One region of the Marinobacter sp. CH_CUG1437-1 genome, then DNA from elsewhere that is predicted to be linked to it. Evidence: predicted binding sites of a transcription regulator. Region 1 holds the regulator's gene; the other holds the start of a gene.
The links. Region 1 encodes sigma-54, which starts transcription at its own class of promoters, with help from an activator protein. Its sites were predicted from a motif close to ANTGGCATNNANNTTGCTNT; they were not measured.
Positions count from the first base shown of each region.

Region 2: a site for sigma-54 is predicted at 2,502-2,521, ahead of flgB (flagellar basal body rod protein FlgB). Genes of this name have one in related genera too.

Region 1 covers NZ_JAYMEW010000003.1:539,873-547,744, forward strand. The annotation lists gene ptsN (PTS IIA-like nitrogen regulatory protein PtsN) at 1-111, opposite strand, end outside; gene hpf (ribosome hibernation promoting factor) at 199-507, opposite strand; gene WA411_RS11290 (RNA polymerase factor sigma-54) at 608-2,128, opposite strand; gene lptB (LPS export ABC transporter ATP-binding protein) at 2,286-3,011, opposite strand; gene lptA (lipopolysaccharide transport periplasmic protein LptA) at 2,989-3,555, opposite strand; gene lptC (LPS export ABC transporter periplasmic protein LptC) at 3,539-4,123, opposite strand; gene WA411_RS11310 (KdsC family phosphatase) at 4,120-4,668, opposite strand; gene WA411_RS11315 (KpsF/GutQ family sugar-phosphate isomerase) at 4,691-5,671, opposite strand; gene WA411_RS11320 (ABC transporter ATP-binding protein) at 5,860-6,672, shown strand; gene mlaE (lipid asymmetry maintenance ABC transporter permease subunit MlaE) at 6,669-7,451, shown strand; gene mlaD (outer membrane lipid asymmetry maintenance protein MlaD) at 7,486-7,872, shown strand, end outside.
Region 2 covers NZ_JAYMEW010000004.1:94,537-102,408, forward strand. The annotation lists gene WA411_RS12480 (flagellar hook protein FlgE) at 1-829, opposite strand, end outside; gene WA411_RS12485 (flagellar hook assembly protein FlgD) at 857-1,534, opposite strand; gene flgC (flagellar basal body rod protein FlgC) at 1,553-2,002, opposite strand; gene flgB (flagellar basal body rod protein FlgB) at 2,037-2,435, opposite strand; gene WA411_RS12500 (nitroreductase family protein) at 2,675-3,226, opposite strand; gene WA411_RS12505 (Mpo1-like protein) at 3,394-3,705, shown strand; gene WA411_RS12510 (adenylate/guanylate cyclase domain-containing protein) at 3,707-5,146, shown strand; gene queF (NADPH-dependent 7-cyano-7-deazaguanine reductase QueF) at 5,177-5,995, opposite strand; gene WA411_RS12520 (ABC transporter permease) at 6,010-6,783, opposite strand; gene WA411_RS12525 (ABC transporter ATP-binding protein) at 6,780-7,730, opposite strand.

The sequences.
Region 1 (7,872 bases):
TATTTGCTCGGCAATAAACTCCAGGGCCCGTTTCTTGCTGGACGCAGGTACCCTGCAGAGGGTGAGCTCCGGAACAAGAATAGTGTCTATGGTCAGGGATGTGTCGCTCATGGATCGACTGCGTTTCCGTTAAAAAAAAGGCTGCGACACGTTGTTCATGTCGCAGCTCGATTAGATGACTTGCATGAAAACAGCCAGTTAGCGAGAGCCGTTTCCGTGCATCCGGTCTACATTCTTTTCCTTGTGCTTGAGGATCTGGCGGTCCAGTTTATCGATCAGGGCATCGATGGCTGCGTACATGTCCTCGTTTTCTGCCTTTGCGTGAATCTCACCACCAACTACGTGCAACGTGGCTTCCGCAATCTGGCGCACCTTTTCCACTTCCAGGGTCACCTGGCAGTTACTGATGTGGTCGAAGTGACGCTCGAGCTTTTCGAACTTCTCTGAAACGTAATCTTTCAGTGCGGGAGTCAGTTCTACGTGATGGCCTGAAATATTGAGTTGCATAGGCGTCTCCTGTTGTCATCGTGCCGGCTCCCGGGAGCCGGTCTGGGTGCTGGCGCATTGTGCGCCGGCGAATACGGTGTTGCGTCCCGCACCGGGGTATTCAGACCAGCCGCTTGCGCTCGTTGGACGGCGGAATGTGCATGGCCTCCCGGTACTTGGCAACGGTGCGTCGCGCAACCTTGATTCCCTGTTCCCCTAGCATGGCTGCAATTTTACTGTCGCTCAACGGCTTTTTGGGCGTTTCCGCAGCAATGAGCTTCTTGATCATCGCCCGGATGGCCGTGGAGGAGCATTCGCCGCCCTCGTCAGTGCTGACGTGGCTGGAGAAGAAATATTTCAACTCGAAAATGCCCCTTGGGGTATGCATGTATTTCTGGGTGGTTACCCGTGAAATCGTCGATTCATGCATTTCTACCGCCTGGGCGATGTCTGAAAGAATCAGCGGCTTCATAGCTTCCTCGCCGTGATCCAGGAATCCCTGCTGGTGTTCGACAATACGGGTCGCCACTTTCAACAGGGTTTCATTGCGGCTCTGCAGGCTCTTGATAAACCACTTGGCCTCCTGCAACTGATCACGCAGGTAGGTGTTGTCGGCACTGCTGTCCGCACGCCTTATAAGTGAAGCATAGCTGGCATTCACCCGAATGCGCGGGGCAATTTCCGGATTCAGCTCAACACGCCAGCGGCCATTATGCTTGCGAACGATAACGTCCGGAATGACATAGTCGGGTTCGGCGCGATCAATCACGTCGCCCGGCCGCGGGTTGAGCCCTGTGATCAGAGCCAGAACCTCTCGCAACTGGTCTTCTTTCAGACGGCTGCGCCGCAGCAACTGGGCGTAGTCACGGTTGCCCAACAGATTGATGTAGTGGGTAATCACCAGTCGCGCCTGGGCCAGCCAGGGCGTCTCCGGCGGTAACTGGTTGAGCTGGATCAGCAGGCATTCCTGAAGATCCCGGGCAAACACCCCTGGCGGATCAAAATGCTGGAGACGGTGCAAGACAGCTTCCACTTCATCCAGTTCAAGAGGGTCTTCCTCGTTTTCATCCAGCAGTCCGGCGTGGATTTCTTCCAGAGGACTGGTGAGATAGCCGCGCTCATCCACAGCGTCCATCAGGGCATGGGCAATGGCCTGGTCCCGTTCACTCAGCGGGGTCAGATTGAGCTGCCATTCCAGGTGATCCTGAAGTGTCTCGGTGGGCGAGTTGCGGGTCTCGAAATCGTGATCGTTCTCGTCGTCGTTGCGGGCGGCCGGCGCGGGCGCGGACTGGTAGATGTCGTCCCAGGCGGTGTCTACCGGCAGGTCGTCCGGAATGTTGTCCGGAATGTCGTTTTCGGAGGACCAATCCGGGCCATTCTCTGATTCGTCCCAGTCGCTCGAAGGTTCCGGCGCTGACTCGGCCGCGGATTCTTTCTCGCTGGTCTCGCGCTCGTCGTTCTCGGCGGTTGCGTCAGCCTGATCATCGTCCTCGGATGTCTCCAGCATGGGGTTGGATTCCAGTGCCTGCTGGATTTCCTGTTGGAGGTCGAGGGTGGAGAGCTGGAGAAGCCGGATCGCCTGTTGCAGCTGGGGCGTCATGGTCAGGCTCTGACCCAGCTTTAACTGTAAGGAGGCTTTCATAACCATGGTTCAGGATCCGTCACTCATCAGCGCTTTGTGTCATAAGTCGTGAAAAATTCTATATATGCCGGTTACTTGCCGTCGTTTTATTTTACCCTAGCAAGTTCTTTGCCGAGTTTACTTGCTACAGGTCATCAAAACAATGAGCCTTTCGGTGTCACAGCCTGAATTCATCGCCCAGGTAGACTTCCTTGACTTGCTGGTTGGCCAAAATCGCATCGGCATTGCCGGAGGCGATGATGTGGCCTCCGGAGACAATGTAGGCGTTCTCGCAGATGTCCAGGGTCTCTCGCACGTTGTGATCGGTAATCAGAACGCCAATACCCTTGTCACGCAGATGCCGGATGATGTGCTTGATGTCGCTTACGGATATCGGGTCGACACCGGCGAAGGGTTCATCCAGAAGTATGAAGGCCGGTTCCATGGCCAGCGCCCGGGCAATTTCCACCCGTCGTCGTTCCCCTCCCGACAGGGCCATGCCAACGCTGTCCCGGATATGGGTTATGTGGAATTCTTCCAACAACTCCTCGAGCTTTTTCTCTCGATCCGCTTTGCCCAGCCCCCGACGGGTTTCGAGGATCGCCATGATGTTGTCGCGTACCGACAACTTGCGGAACACCGAGGCTTCCTGGGGCAGGTAACCGATGCCTTGCTGGGCGCGTCCGTGCATCGGCAGTGGCGTAATATCCCGGCTGTCGATGGTGATACGGCCACGATCGGCAGGGACCAGCCCGACGATCATGTAGAAGCAGGTGGTTTTCCCGGCGCCGTTGGGGCCAAGCAGTCCCACTATCTCCCCACTGCGAATTTCCAGGGAAACGTCGATCACCACTTTTTTCTGCTTGTAACTCTTTGCCAGGTTACTGGCTCTCAGAACTGCCATCGGTTTCCTGTCTGTCAGTGCGTCTGTCGGCGCTGCGTGGCTGAATCACCATCTCTACCCGGCCGCTGCCTTCGCCCGTGTCGGCGCCGCCTTCAGCGGTCACTACCCGGCCGGCGGTATCATAATGAATGACGTCGCCGCGGAACAGGTTGCCATTCTGCTCGATGACTGCTTCGCGTTCAAAGGTCAGCCGACTGTCGGTGGCTGACCAGGAAATGTTCAGGGCGCGGGCGTCGGTTTCGCCTTCGCCCTCTCGCGCCGGTTGCCGGTATCTGGCCGGCGTGCCGGAGGCTTCGATCCGGCTCAGCCCGTCCTCGGAGCGATAGAGGACCACCCGGTCCGCGTTCAGCCGAGTTTTGCCCTGCTCAAGTTCTACATCCCCGGTGTAGGTGGCAATGCCCTGACTGTCGTCGAGGCGTGCATTGTCTGCGGTAACCTTGATGGGGGTGTCGGAATCAAGGTCGAAAGCGGCCGCCGGGCCGATCATCGCGGCTGTCAGCAGGGCAACCAGCAGGCGCCGGTATCGGTTAGTTTCCGGTTTCATAGCGTCCTTCCACCTGGGAGTTCAGTTCCAGAATCCGCTCGTCTATCCACGCTTTCATGCCCGTGGCCCGGGTAATACCGGTAACGTCGCGTATTTCTACGGGTGCATCTGTATATACCATGCCCCGGTCGTTATCCAGGGTCAGGGTTGATGTTGTCAGGGTGGCGTCCCGTTCTCCAATCGTGCGCTGAATCCGGACATTGTCCGTCAGGTACACCAGATTCTGGTTCTGTAGCAGGCTGCCATTCTCGGCTTCAACAATCCAGGGTAGGGCGCCGTTGCCGCCATAGAGTTCGGCACGGGGAGAGTCCATGGTAGCCAGGTTGCCTTCTTCGAACTGTTCGATGCGAGGGCTGGAGAACCGGATCTTCAGGTTCCCTGATTCGTCGAAGGAAGTGTACCGACCATTCACCACGAAGCCGTCCGGCTCGGCATCGCCCCTCAGCGCCGCTGCCTCATCATTGATGACCGGCGGCTCATCGCTTTGCCAGAGCAAAAAGACGGCTGCCACCACGGTGCCAGCCAGCGCCAGGGTTCGCAGCCAGGGCCGGTCCGGAAGCCAGTTCACGCCTCAGGCTCCAGGTAGGGTGCCAGTGTAGAATCAAGCTTGCCGTGGGCGGTAAGCAGCAGATCGCAGGCTTCCCGCACCGCACCCTCGCCGCCCCGAGCGTGGGTGCAGTAGTCGGCATGTTGCTGCACCAGCCAGTAACCGTTGGGTACGGTGATGCCGAGCCCGGCGAATCTGAGCGCCGGCAGATCCGGCAAATCGTCGCCCATATAGGCGGTGGCTTCCGGACCAATGTCCATGGTGCTCACCAGCTCCTGCAGGGCCACTTTCTTGTCTTCGCGCCCCTGCATCAGGTGAGGTATGCCAAGATCCCGCATCCGTTTCTCAGTCAGCGGCGACTGCCGGCCGGTAATAACGGCGACGGTAATGCCGGCCGCCATCAGCTGTTTCAACCCCAGACCGTCGAGGATGTTGAATGCCTTCAGTTCATCGCCGTTGGCGCTGAAGTAAAGCTTGCCATCGCTCATAATGCCGTCGACATCGAGGGCAATCAGTCGGATTCTGGCAGCTTTTGTAAGCAGGGCGTCCGGCCATTGGTGCGTCATATCACATAGCTCCCCATAGCCCTTATATTACGCCGGCCCGCAGCAGGTCATGCATGTTGATGGCGCCAACCAGAGCACCTGCGTCGTCCGTCACCGGCAGGGCGTTGATCTTCATTTCCTCCATGATATTGAGCGCTTCCGCCGCAAGATGATCGGCCTGAATGGTTTTGCCATTCCGGGTCATCACCTCGCTGATGGGGGTATTATGAATATCCACTGACCGATCCAGGGTCCGGCGCAGGTCACCGTCCGTAAATATTCCGGTGAGGGTGCCGTCCTGATTGACGACGGTGGTCATGCCAAGCCCCTTGCGGGAGATTTCAAGGAGTGCGCCACTGAGAAGTGTGCTCTCGTTGACGACCGGAATCTGGTCACCTGTGTGCATGATGTCGGATACCCGGAGCAGAAGCCGGCGCCCCAAGCTGCCGCCGGGGTGCGAGAAGGCAAAATCCTCGGCACTGAAGCCGCGAGCTTCGAGCAGGGCAACTGCAAGAGCGTCGCCCATGACCAGGGTGGCCGTTGTCGAGGAGGTGGGGGCAAGGCCCAGGGGGCAGGCTTCCACCATCACGCTGACGTCCAGGTTGGCAATGGCTTCCCGGGCCAGGATGGAGCTGGCATTGCCTGTCATGCTGATCAGGGGGGCACCCATGCGTTTGATCAGCGGCAGAATGGTGACCACCTCGCTGGTGCTGCCACTGTTGGAGATCGCAATCACCACATCCTGAGGGGTGATCATGCCCATGTCACCGTGGCTTGCCTCGCCGGGATGCACGAAAAAAGAGGGCGTGCCGGTACTTGCCAGGGTGGCCGCAATCTTGTTGCCGATGTGGCCGGATTTTCCCATGCCGGTCACCACCACGCGGCCCTTGCAGTTCATGATGACTTCGCAGGCCCGGGTGAACTGGTCGTCGATCCGGTTCTCAAGGGCATCAATGGCGTCGCGCTCGATGCGGATGGCGCGGATGGCAGAGGATCGGAAATCATTGGGTGTCGGTTCGGTCATCGGGCTTGGGGCCTGGCTGTCGGGACATTGAAAACGTTGGGCAGAGTATACCATTTTCACCCGGCAACAATGCCCGCTTACCGAAAGTTCAGTCAAACTGATCATTGCTATCAGTACATTTTGGGCTGTTTGGATTGAGCTTGAACGCTCCTTGGCATAATGTAGCCCCTCTTTGAAAGGTAAGGACTATGAATTCTCCGGCTTACATATCGCTCAAGGATGTCGTGTTCTCCCGCTCTGGGCGCCGTATCTTCGACGGTGTCAGCCTGGACATTCCGCGCGGAAAGATTACCGCGATCATGGGGCCCAGCGGAACCGGTAAAACCACACTGTTGCGCCTCATTGGTGGTCAGCTCAAGCCGGACTCCGGCAGTATTGTGGTGGATGGTCATGAGGTCCCGAAGCTCAAACGTAGGGCCCTCTACAGCCTCCGCGAAAAGATGGGCATGCTGTTCCAGAGCGGGGCACTGTTTACGGATCTGAGCGTGTTCGAGAACGTCGCCTTCCCGCTCCGGGTTCATACAAAACTTCCGGAAGACATGATTCGCGACATCGTCCTGATGAAGCTGGAAGCCGTTGGGTTGCGTGGTGCCCGCCAGTTGATGCCCTCGGAATTGTCCGGAGGCATGACCCGCCGCGTGGCTCTGGCCCGAAGCATTGCCCTCGATCCGGAGCTGATCATGTACGACGAGCCATTTGCGGGCCAGGACCCGATTGCCATGGGCGTTCTGGTCAAGCTGATCCGTGATCTGAACGGTTCCATGGGGCTGACCAGCGTGCTGGTCTCCCACGACGTGCCTGAGTCCCTGAGCATCTGTCATTACGCCTGCATCATCTCGGACGGCAAGGTGATCGGTGAAGGCACGCCGGAAGAGTTGCGGGCCCATCCCTCCGGGCAGGTGCAGCAGTTCCTTCAGGGGCAGCCGGACGGCCCCGTGCCGTTCCATTACCCCGCGGATGGCGACGCTCAGGACTTCGGGTTGTCCGGGGGTGCCTCTTGATCGACAGAATAGCGGCGTTCGGTCGTCTCGGTCTTGATATTGTCTCCTCATTCGGCCGATCCGGTCGTTTCCTGGCGGGCGTTCTGGGCGGGGTGCCGAGGCCGGCCACCGGTTTCCCGCTCCTGCTGAAACAGCTTTACGCTGTTGGTGTTCTGTCCCTGGCCATCATTGTGGTGTCCGGCCTGTTTATCGGCATGGTGCTGGGGCTGCAGGGGTATACGATCCTGAGCGATTATGGCTCTGAGGCAGCCATCGGTCAGATGATAGCCCTGACTCTGGTGCGTGAACTCGGGCCTGTTGTGACTGCGCTGTTGTTTGCGGGCCGGGCGGGTTCGGCGCTGACAGCTGAGATCGGTCTGATGAAAGCCACCGAGCAACTATCCAGCATGGAGATGATGGGCGTGGACCCGCTGCGGCGGGTTATTGCGCCCCGGCTCTGGGCCGGGTTTATCGCCATGCCTGTGCTTGCCGTGATTTTCTCGGTGGTCGGTATCTGGGGCGGAATGCTGGTGGGTGTAGACTGGCTAGGCGTGTTTGAAGGCTCCTTCTGGGGCAACATGCAGTCGTCGGTGGATTTTGTTGATGACGTCCTGAACGGCGTCATTAAAAGCGTTGTTTTCGGCTTTGTCTGCGCCTGGATCGCGGTTTATCAGGGTTATGACTGCGTGCCGACCTCGGCAGGTATCAGTTCGGCGACCACCAAAACCGTGGTGTACTCCTCGCTGGCCGTGCTGGGGCTGGATTTTGTGCTGACCGCTGTGATGTTTGGCAATTTCTGAATCATCGATTAACGAGAGAATACCGGAGCCGGAAATGGCACAGAGAACCACTGAAATCATCGTTGGACTGTTCATGATCGCAGGCTGCGCGGCGCTGCTTTTCCTCGCATTGCAGGTGAGCGGGCTGTCGCCGAAGTCGGCCGACAGCACCTACACGATCTACGCCAATTTCAACGATACCGGCGGGCTTACGCCACGTGGGCGAGTTTCCATGGCAGGGGTGACCGTGGGCACCATTGAATCCATTAGCCTGAACAAAGAGACATTTCAGGCGCGGGTGGAAATGTCGATTCACTCGGACGTCGACAATATCCCTTCTGACAGTTCCGCAGTTATACGTACATCCGGCCTGCTCGGTGAACAGTACATTGATATATCGATCGGGGCCGAGATGGATTCGCTGAAGGAAGGCGATACCTTC
Region 2 (7,872 bases), on a different contig from region 1:
CGACGAGATCCTGCAGCGATGTGATATTGCTGGTATCCAGGGCAAGCGGAGAGCCATTGATGCTCAGACTGAATGCAAAATTACCCGGGCCCGCGTTCGAGATGTAAGTGTCATCAAGTTGATTGGCACCATCAAACGTCACGGTCGTGGTGGCAGACGCGCTGAGGCCAGGCGCATCGTTAATTGCGGCGGCCGCCTCTCGGGCTGTCGCTGTAGCCCCGATGGTTACGTTGAAGTCCGGCGTACCATCGTTATAAAGCACATCAAAACTCTCACCCTGCAGATCCGTTGCGGCAATTGGCCCGATGTCCCGAACCCGGGTTTCAAGCACGGGCTCCCGCGAATCCAGGTTCAGATCTGAAACGAGATTTGTGGTCCGGCGTGGCGCCAGGTTGTCGGTTTCAATCTGCAGATCGCCTCGAATACCGGAAAGGTTACCGTCTTCATCGGCGGTGTATCCCTGCACCCGCATATTCTGGTTGTTCGTTACAAAGCCGTCCTTATCAATGCCGAACTGCCCTGCACGGGAATAACGAATTTCACCGCCGTTATTCAGGATAAAGAAACCATCGCCCGCAATCGCCATATCCAGACCATTGTCCGTGAAGCTGATATTGCCCTGGCCGAAAGACTGCTTTACGTCCTGGACCCGAACACCGTCACCGATCGGGTTGGTGCCGGCGCTCAAAAAGCCACTGGCGTAGAGATCGCCGAACTGGGCCTTACTGCCCTTGAAGCCAACGGTGCTGGCGTTCGCAATGTTGTTGCCGGTGACGTCCAGATCCACCGATGCCGCACGAAGGCCGCTCAAACCTGTATTAAATGCCATGGTTCACCCCTTGGTGTCTCACCGGTCTCAGTTAATTTGTTTCACATCAGACAGGGCAATAGAGCCCATGCCCGCAAGATTCAGTGTTATCGAGCCGCTCTGGCCCAGTGACACGCTATCCACATTGGCACTCACCATGGTGCCCAGCTGCTGCGGCCCATCGGGATAGGAAGCTTCTGCCACAATTCGGTAGGGGCCCGGCGGCAAGGGATTGCCGTTGCCGTCCTGACCATCCCAGCGGAAGGACACAACACCTGCCTGGCTAGTGCCCATATCAATCTGCCGTACCCGCTCACCGTTCTGTCCTTCGATGGACAGGCGCAGGCCGCCCGTGGAGGCGGGCACTTCAATGGTTCCGGTAATTTCACCTTCGGCACCCAGGATCCCGATCTGGGAAGGCGCCAGCACGGTTTTGCCCACCATGGCCGACGCCTGGAGCGCCTGAGTGGATCGGAACTGCCCAACCACATCCTCAACCGTACCGGAGAGATTCTGCATCTCCTCCAGCGAACTGAACTGCGCCAGCTGGGAGATGAATTCACCGTTGTCCTGCGGCTCCAACGGGTTCTGGTTTTTCAGCTGCGCCAGCATCAGTTCCATAAACTCATTCCGGCCCAGCTCGCTGGTGCCCTGGCCGCCATTCTGCTGCTTCAGCTGGTACTGGCTCAGAACATCCGACGCATCTGTTGCATTCACTGCAGTCATGTTGTGCTCCTCACCCTGTTACTGCTGACCAAGAGTCAGAATGCGCTGCATCATGGACTTGGCAGTGTTCATGACATCCACATTCATCTGGAAACTTCTGGACGACGACATCATGTCCGCCATCTCTTCGACCACATTCACGTTGGGGTAATAGACATATCCGTCTTCATTGGCCGCCGGGTGATGGGGCTCGTAACGCATCTGCAGTTCAGCATCGCTCTCAACAATACCCTCAACTCTTACACCCGCGCCTGGCCCCTCATCGGCAGCCATCGGAAAACCGCCCTGCCCGGGGTTCATCATGGACTGCTGAATGGCCGAGAAAACCGGCTTTCGGGCCCGATAGGTTTCGCCCGTGCTGGAACTTGCGGTCTCCGCATTGGCGATGTTCGACGCGGTTGTGTTCAGCCGCAGTGATTGCGCGGTCATGCCGGAACCGGCGATGTCAAAAATGCTGCCCAGTGACATGAGAATTCTCCTTCGCTAATCCTGTGACTGCGGCTTATTCGCCCTTGAGGGCTTTGGTCAAACCGCTGAACTTGCTGTTCAAAAACTGGAAACTGGCCTGGAAATCCATTGCGTTGCGCATGAAACGGGTCTGCTCCTGCTGGGCGTCTACCGTATTGCCGTCAACCGACGGCTGATGGGGAACCCGATACATCAAATCGCTTTCCGAGGCCGATGGCGAGGTATCCATATGCGCGTCATGGGTTTTGGCCATCTGGAATCCGCTGACCTGCTCCTGAGCCTTCCGCATCATTGCCTGAAAATCCAGATCCTGCGCCTTGAAGCCCGGGGTGTCGGCGTTCGCCAGGTTGTTTGCCAGAACTTCGGCGCGTTTAACACGCGCTTCAACCGCGTGTTGATGAATGCCCAGAGCCGAATCAAACGTAATTGCCATGTTGCCTCCCGAAAACTGCACTGGTATGCCGAGCTGTTTTTGCCGGCTGTGCTCTTTGAGAGGGCTGAAGCAAGCTGGATGCCAGAATTCAGGTGGAGCGTAAATTTGTCAGGAAAGTCAGTATTGGCGGGCCCTGGCCAGTGGCAAATCAATTGTCAGGGAAAAGTACACAAGGAGCGGACAGGAAAAAGCGGCAAGCTGCTTCCCCCGGCGAGGACCGGGGGAATTCGGGCAGCGTATCAGGGCCAGTGACTCACAAATTCATCAACCGCCGGCCTGGGAACCGCCGGTTTGGAGGCGGAGACTGTTCCGGTGTAGAGAAAGCCGACGATCTGCTCATGCTCTTCCAGCCCCAGCCCGGCGTGAACCGAGGAATGGTAGGCAACACCGCCCGTTCTCCACATCACTCCGTAACCGGCATCCTGCAAGGCAAGCTCAATAAAACTCATGCCGGCTGCGGCGGACATCAACTGCTCGACTTCAGGTACTTTGGGATGCGTTCTGGGCGATGCGATACCCACGATCACCATTGGCGCCCTGAGAGGTGCACGCCTGAGCTTCTCGATCTCTTTCTCGTCGCTGTTATTGGCGCAGGTGGCGGCAAACAGTTCGCCCAGCGCCTCAAGGCCTTCGCCCTCTATAACCAGGTAACGCCAGGGTCTCAGCAGCGCGTGGTCAGGAGCGCGAGCGGCGCAGGCAAACGCACGGTCAAGGGTTGCCGGGTCCGGTGCAGGCGACTCCAGCCTGGGCTCTGACGAACGGCTAAGAAGGAAATCGGTAACTGCTATCATATCTGCTCGCTGTCTGATCGCTGTTCTGATGGATTTCAAAAATTCGGTACGACCATAATTCCCGGCTGTGAATTGTGGCTTGTACGTAATGCTGTTAACCTTTGGTCGTAGTCGGGTCTGCCAACAATTATAAATGACGCGGTCGTACAACGATGAGTGGCAACACAATGAGCAACCAGCAAACCTTCAACAGCTTTTCCGAATTCTATCCTTACTACCTTGAAGAACACAGCGACGTGACCTGTCGCCGTCTGCACTTTGTCGGCAGCCTGCTGGTTCTGATCGTGGCCCTGTGGGCCCTGACGTCAGGCAAGCTCTTGTGGCTTCTGGCTCTGCCCGTTATTGGCTATGGCTTTGCCTGGGTAGGCCATTTCAAGTTTGAGAAAAACCGACCCGCTACTTTCAAGTACCCACTGTACAGCCTGATGGGCGACTGGGTCATGTTCCGTGACATGCTAATTGGCAGGATCCGTTTCTGAAATGATGAGCGCTCCGGCAGACTTGCGCAATGCCAGCAGCTCCGCAGGCAGATCCCTGGCGTCTGAGGCATCGGGCAACCCGATTGCCATTCCGCCAATGCCCGATTACAACGGTCGGATCCTGGCCTATACCTCAACCGCCGCCATTATCGTAACCGGTGTTCTGCAAGGTGTCTTTGCCCATTGGCTGCTTTGGCTGGTGGCCGGCGCGCTCACCTGGCCCCACATAGCCCACGCCCTGACCCGTCGGACGTTCCTCAGAAATTCCCCACGCATTCGACAGAAGATGCTGATTTTCGATTGTGTTGTCGGCGGCGCGTTTATCGGCTGCATCGGGCTGATCGTTATTCCCTCCCTGGCGGTCGCGCTGATGTTGATGTTCAGCTGCCTGATTGTCGGCGGCATCCGCCAGTGGCTTATGGGCACCGTCTTCATGGCCGCAGCCATTGCTGGTTCTGTCGCTATCCTTGGGCCGGCGGACGGTCCACACTCGCCTCTGCTCACCAGCATTGTGTCGATTCTCTCAACCGGGCTTTATATCTGTGTCACAGCCTACTACTCGCACCAGCAGGCACGCGCACTCATGCTGGCAAAGACCCAGATCCAGAATCAGCGTGAGCAGTCCATCGCGCTCTCACACAAACTTTCCAAATACCTTTCGCCTCAGGTTTGGCAGTCCATCTTCACGGGCGAGCGGGATGTGCGACTGGAAACCCAGCGGAAAAAGCTGGCGGTGTTCTTCTCTGACATCAAGGGCTTCACCGAGCTGTCCGAGGAAATGGAGCCTGAAGCCCTGACCGAACTACTGAATCACTACTTTAACGAAATGTCGGAAGTGGCCCTGAAGTACGGCGGCACCATCGACAAATTCGTTGGCGACTCCATCATGGTGTTCTTTGGCGACCCAACCAGCCGGGGCCAGCGGGAGGACGCTTTTGCCTGCGTCTCCATGGCCATCGAGATGCGCAAGCACATGAAGATCATGCGCCAGAAATGGCGCAGCCAGGGCATCAAGACCCCGCTGGAAATTCGAATGGGGATCAGCACCGGCTACACAACCGTAGGCAACTTCGGTGCGGAAAACAGGATGGACTACACCATCATCGGCAAGGAGGTGAATCTTGCCAGCCGGCTTGAATCGCTGGCAGAACCGGGTGAAATACTGGTTTCCTACGAGACCTTCTCGCTGATCAAGGACAAGATCATGTGCCGGGACAAGGGCGAAATTACTGTGAAAGGTTTCGGCAGACCGGTGCCAATCTATGAGGTGGTGGATTTCCGGCGCGATATGGGCCCCAACCGCAGCTTCCTTGAGCACGAGCACAGTGGCTTTGCCATGTATCTGGATTCAGACAAGATTACCGAGAAGGAACGCCAGGCCATCCTGACTGCCCTGGAAGACGCCGCCGATCGTCTGCGACGGGAAGAGGATGTTTCCTGAGGCGCGTCCCTGCGCTCAACTCAATTCTTCTTACTGACGTATCAACCGAGGCCCGGCGCCCTTGCCGGTTTCTGTGCTCCGCCAGGGGTTGATATCCAACCCGCCCCGCCGCGTATATCGGGCAACGACAGTCAACGACTCCGGGTTGCATCGGCTCATCAGATCGGTAAACACCGTTTCCACACAATGCTCGTGGAAATCCTGTTTCTGCCGGAAGCTCACGACGTATCGCAGCAAGCCAGCCCGGTCGATCCTCGGGCCAGTGTAGCTTACCAGCAAAGTGGCCCAGTCCGGCTGCCCCGTCACCGGGCAGTTGCTCTTGAGCAGATGGGAACACAGCTGCTCGGTCACCACCTCATTGCCGGCATTGAGAGAATCGGGTGAATACTCATAAACCACGTCGCTGACCGGTTCGTCATCAATCAACTCGAACCCTTCAGGGCGGCCAATCGCTTCTCCGGATTCGTCCACACTCAACAGATTAACCTGTACCGCACCGCCGCAAGCGCTGGACAGATCCTGGGTGATCACCTCTGCCACCTGCTCTCGGGAGGAGTACACCACCTGATTCAGCGAATTGAGGTACAGCTTCAGCGATTTGGATTCGATGATTGAAGGCGAAGCCGCTGGGAAGACTATCTCTGCCCAGGCCACTTCCGGCACACCATTTGGCCGCAGCCAGGAGATTTCCCAGGCCTGCCACAGGTCCTCGCCGAACCATGGCCAGCGGCCGTCTTCCAGCCCAAGACGGCGGCGATTTTCCTCCCTCGCGACGGGAAACAAAAGGCCCGGGTCGTAGCTGTCCGGGTAATCGCTTGTCTTGCCAAGCGGCGCATCATTGAGTGCCATAGGGGTTCCTGAAATCAGTGGCGAATGCCTTTACCACGCTCGAGCATTCTGAGGGCGATGAATGCCAACACGGAGATGAAAGCCAGAATCATACCAAGAGAAACGAACGGATTAACGTCTGACACGCCGAGAATTCCGTATCGGAAGCCGTTCACCATGTACAGGATGGGATTGGCCATGGATACGCCCTGCCAGAACCCCGGAAGCAGATCGATACTGTAGAACACGCCGCCCAGATAAGTCAGGGGCGTGAGAACGAATGTGGGCACGATGGAGATGTCATCAAACTTGGTTGCCAGCATGGCATTGATGAAACCGCCCAGTGCGAACAGTGCGGACGTCAGGAACACCGTAATAACCATCATGGGCAGGTTGTGGATCGACAAGCGGGTGAACACCAGTGACAGCAACGTGACAATCAGGCCGATACCAAGCCCCCGCGCCATGCCTCCGGTCACATACCCGGCAAGGATAACCCAGTTGGGAACCGGAGACACCAGAAGCTCCTCAATGCTGCGCTGGAACTTCATGGAGAAAAACGACGACACCACGTTGGCATAGGAGCTTGTGATGACTGCCATCATGATCAGCCCGGGCACGATAAACGACATATAATCGAAACCGCCCATTTCGCCGATCCTGGAGCCAATGAGGTTACCGAAGATAATGAAATACAGGGTCATGGTGACGGCAGGCGGCAACAGGGTCTGCGCCCAGATACGGGTAAACCGGCGCACCTCCCGGACAACAATGGTGCTGAAGGCTGTGAATATCGCATGCGGGGTCATGCTGCACCCTCCACCGCCCTGGCGGATTCGGCGGCGTTCTCCTCAACCATGCGAATGAACAGCTCCTCCAGCCGGTTGGCTTTGGTTCTCATGCTGACAACCTTGATGCCCAGCCGCTCAAGCTCCACAAATACCTGGTTAAGCCCCTGACCTTTTTCCACTTCCACCTCCAGTGCGCCCTCGGCGTCGAGGCGTGTCGGAAAACCGTTCAGCTCTGGCGCGGAATCCAGGGACTTTTCTGTGTCCAGCACGAAAGTCTCGACGCTCAACTGCTGAAGCAAGGCTTTCTTGCTCGTGTGTTTGAGGATCTTGCCATGGTCGATAATGGCGATGTTGCGGCAAAGGGCTTCCGCTTCCTCGAGGTAATGGGTTGTCAGGATGATCGTCGTGCCCTGGCGGTTAATCTCCTCCAGAAAGGTCCACATGGAACGGCGGAGTTCAATATCCACACCGGCGGTCGGCTCGTCCAGAATCAGCAGCTTTGGCTCGTGGACCAGGGCCCGGGCAATCATCAGGCGGCGTTTCATGCCGCCGGACAGCATCCGGGCCGGGGTATTCCGCTTGTCCCAGAGACCGAGCTTTTTCAGGTACTTCTCGGCGGACGCAGAGGCCTGCTTGAACGGAATCCCATAATAGCCGGCCTGAGTAGTTACGATATCGAAGACTTTCTCGAACTGGTTGAAGTTGAACTCCTGGGGTACCACGCCGAGGTTCAGCTTGGCGTCAGAGAGGTGGGTATCCGTGTCATATCCGAACACCCGCACTTTGCCGGCTGTCTTGTTCACCAGGGAGCAAACAATGCCAAGGGTAGTGGATTTGCCAGCCCCGTTGGGGCCCAGCAAAGCAAAGAAATCACCCTCAGCGACATGCAGATCAATCCCCTTGAGCGCCTGAAACCCGTCACCGTAGGTCTTGGTGAGGCTCTCGATTTCCAGTGCATTGGTCATAAATCATCCCGATTCGGTGAAAAACGGCAATGGGCGACCCAGGCCGCCAGCCAGAATTTAGAATGCTATTTATTGTGACAAAGCTGCTGATTTCAAGGCCCTTATCGGCCAGCAGGTGTCTCCAGGCCAATAACGGAAACTG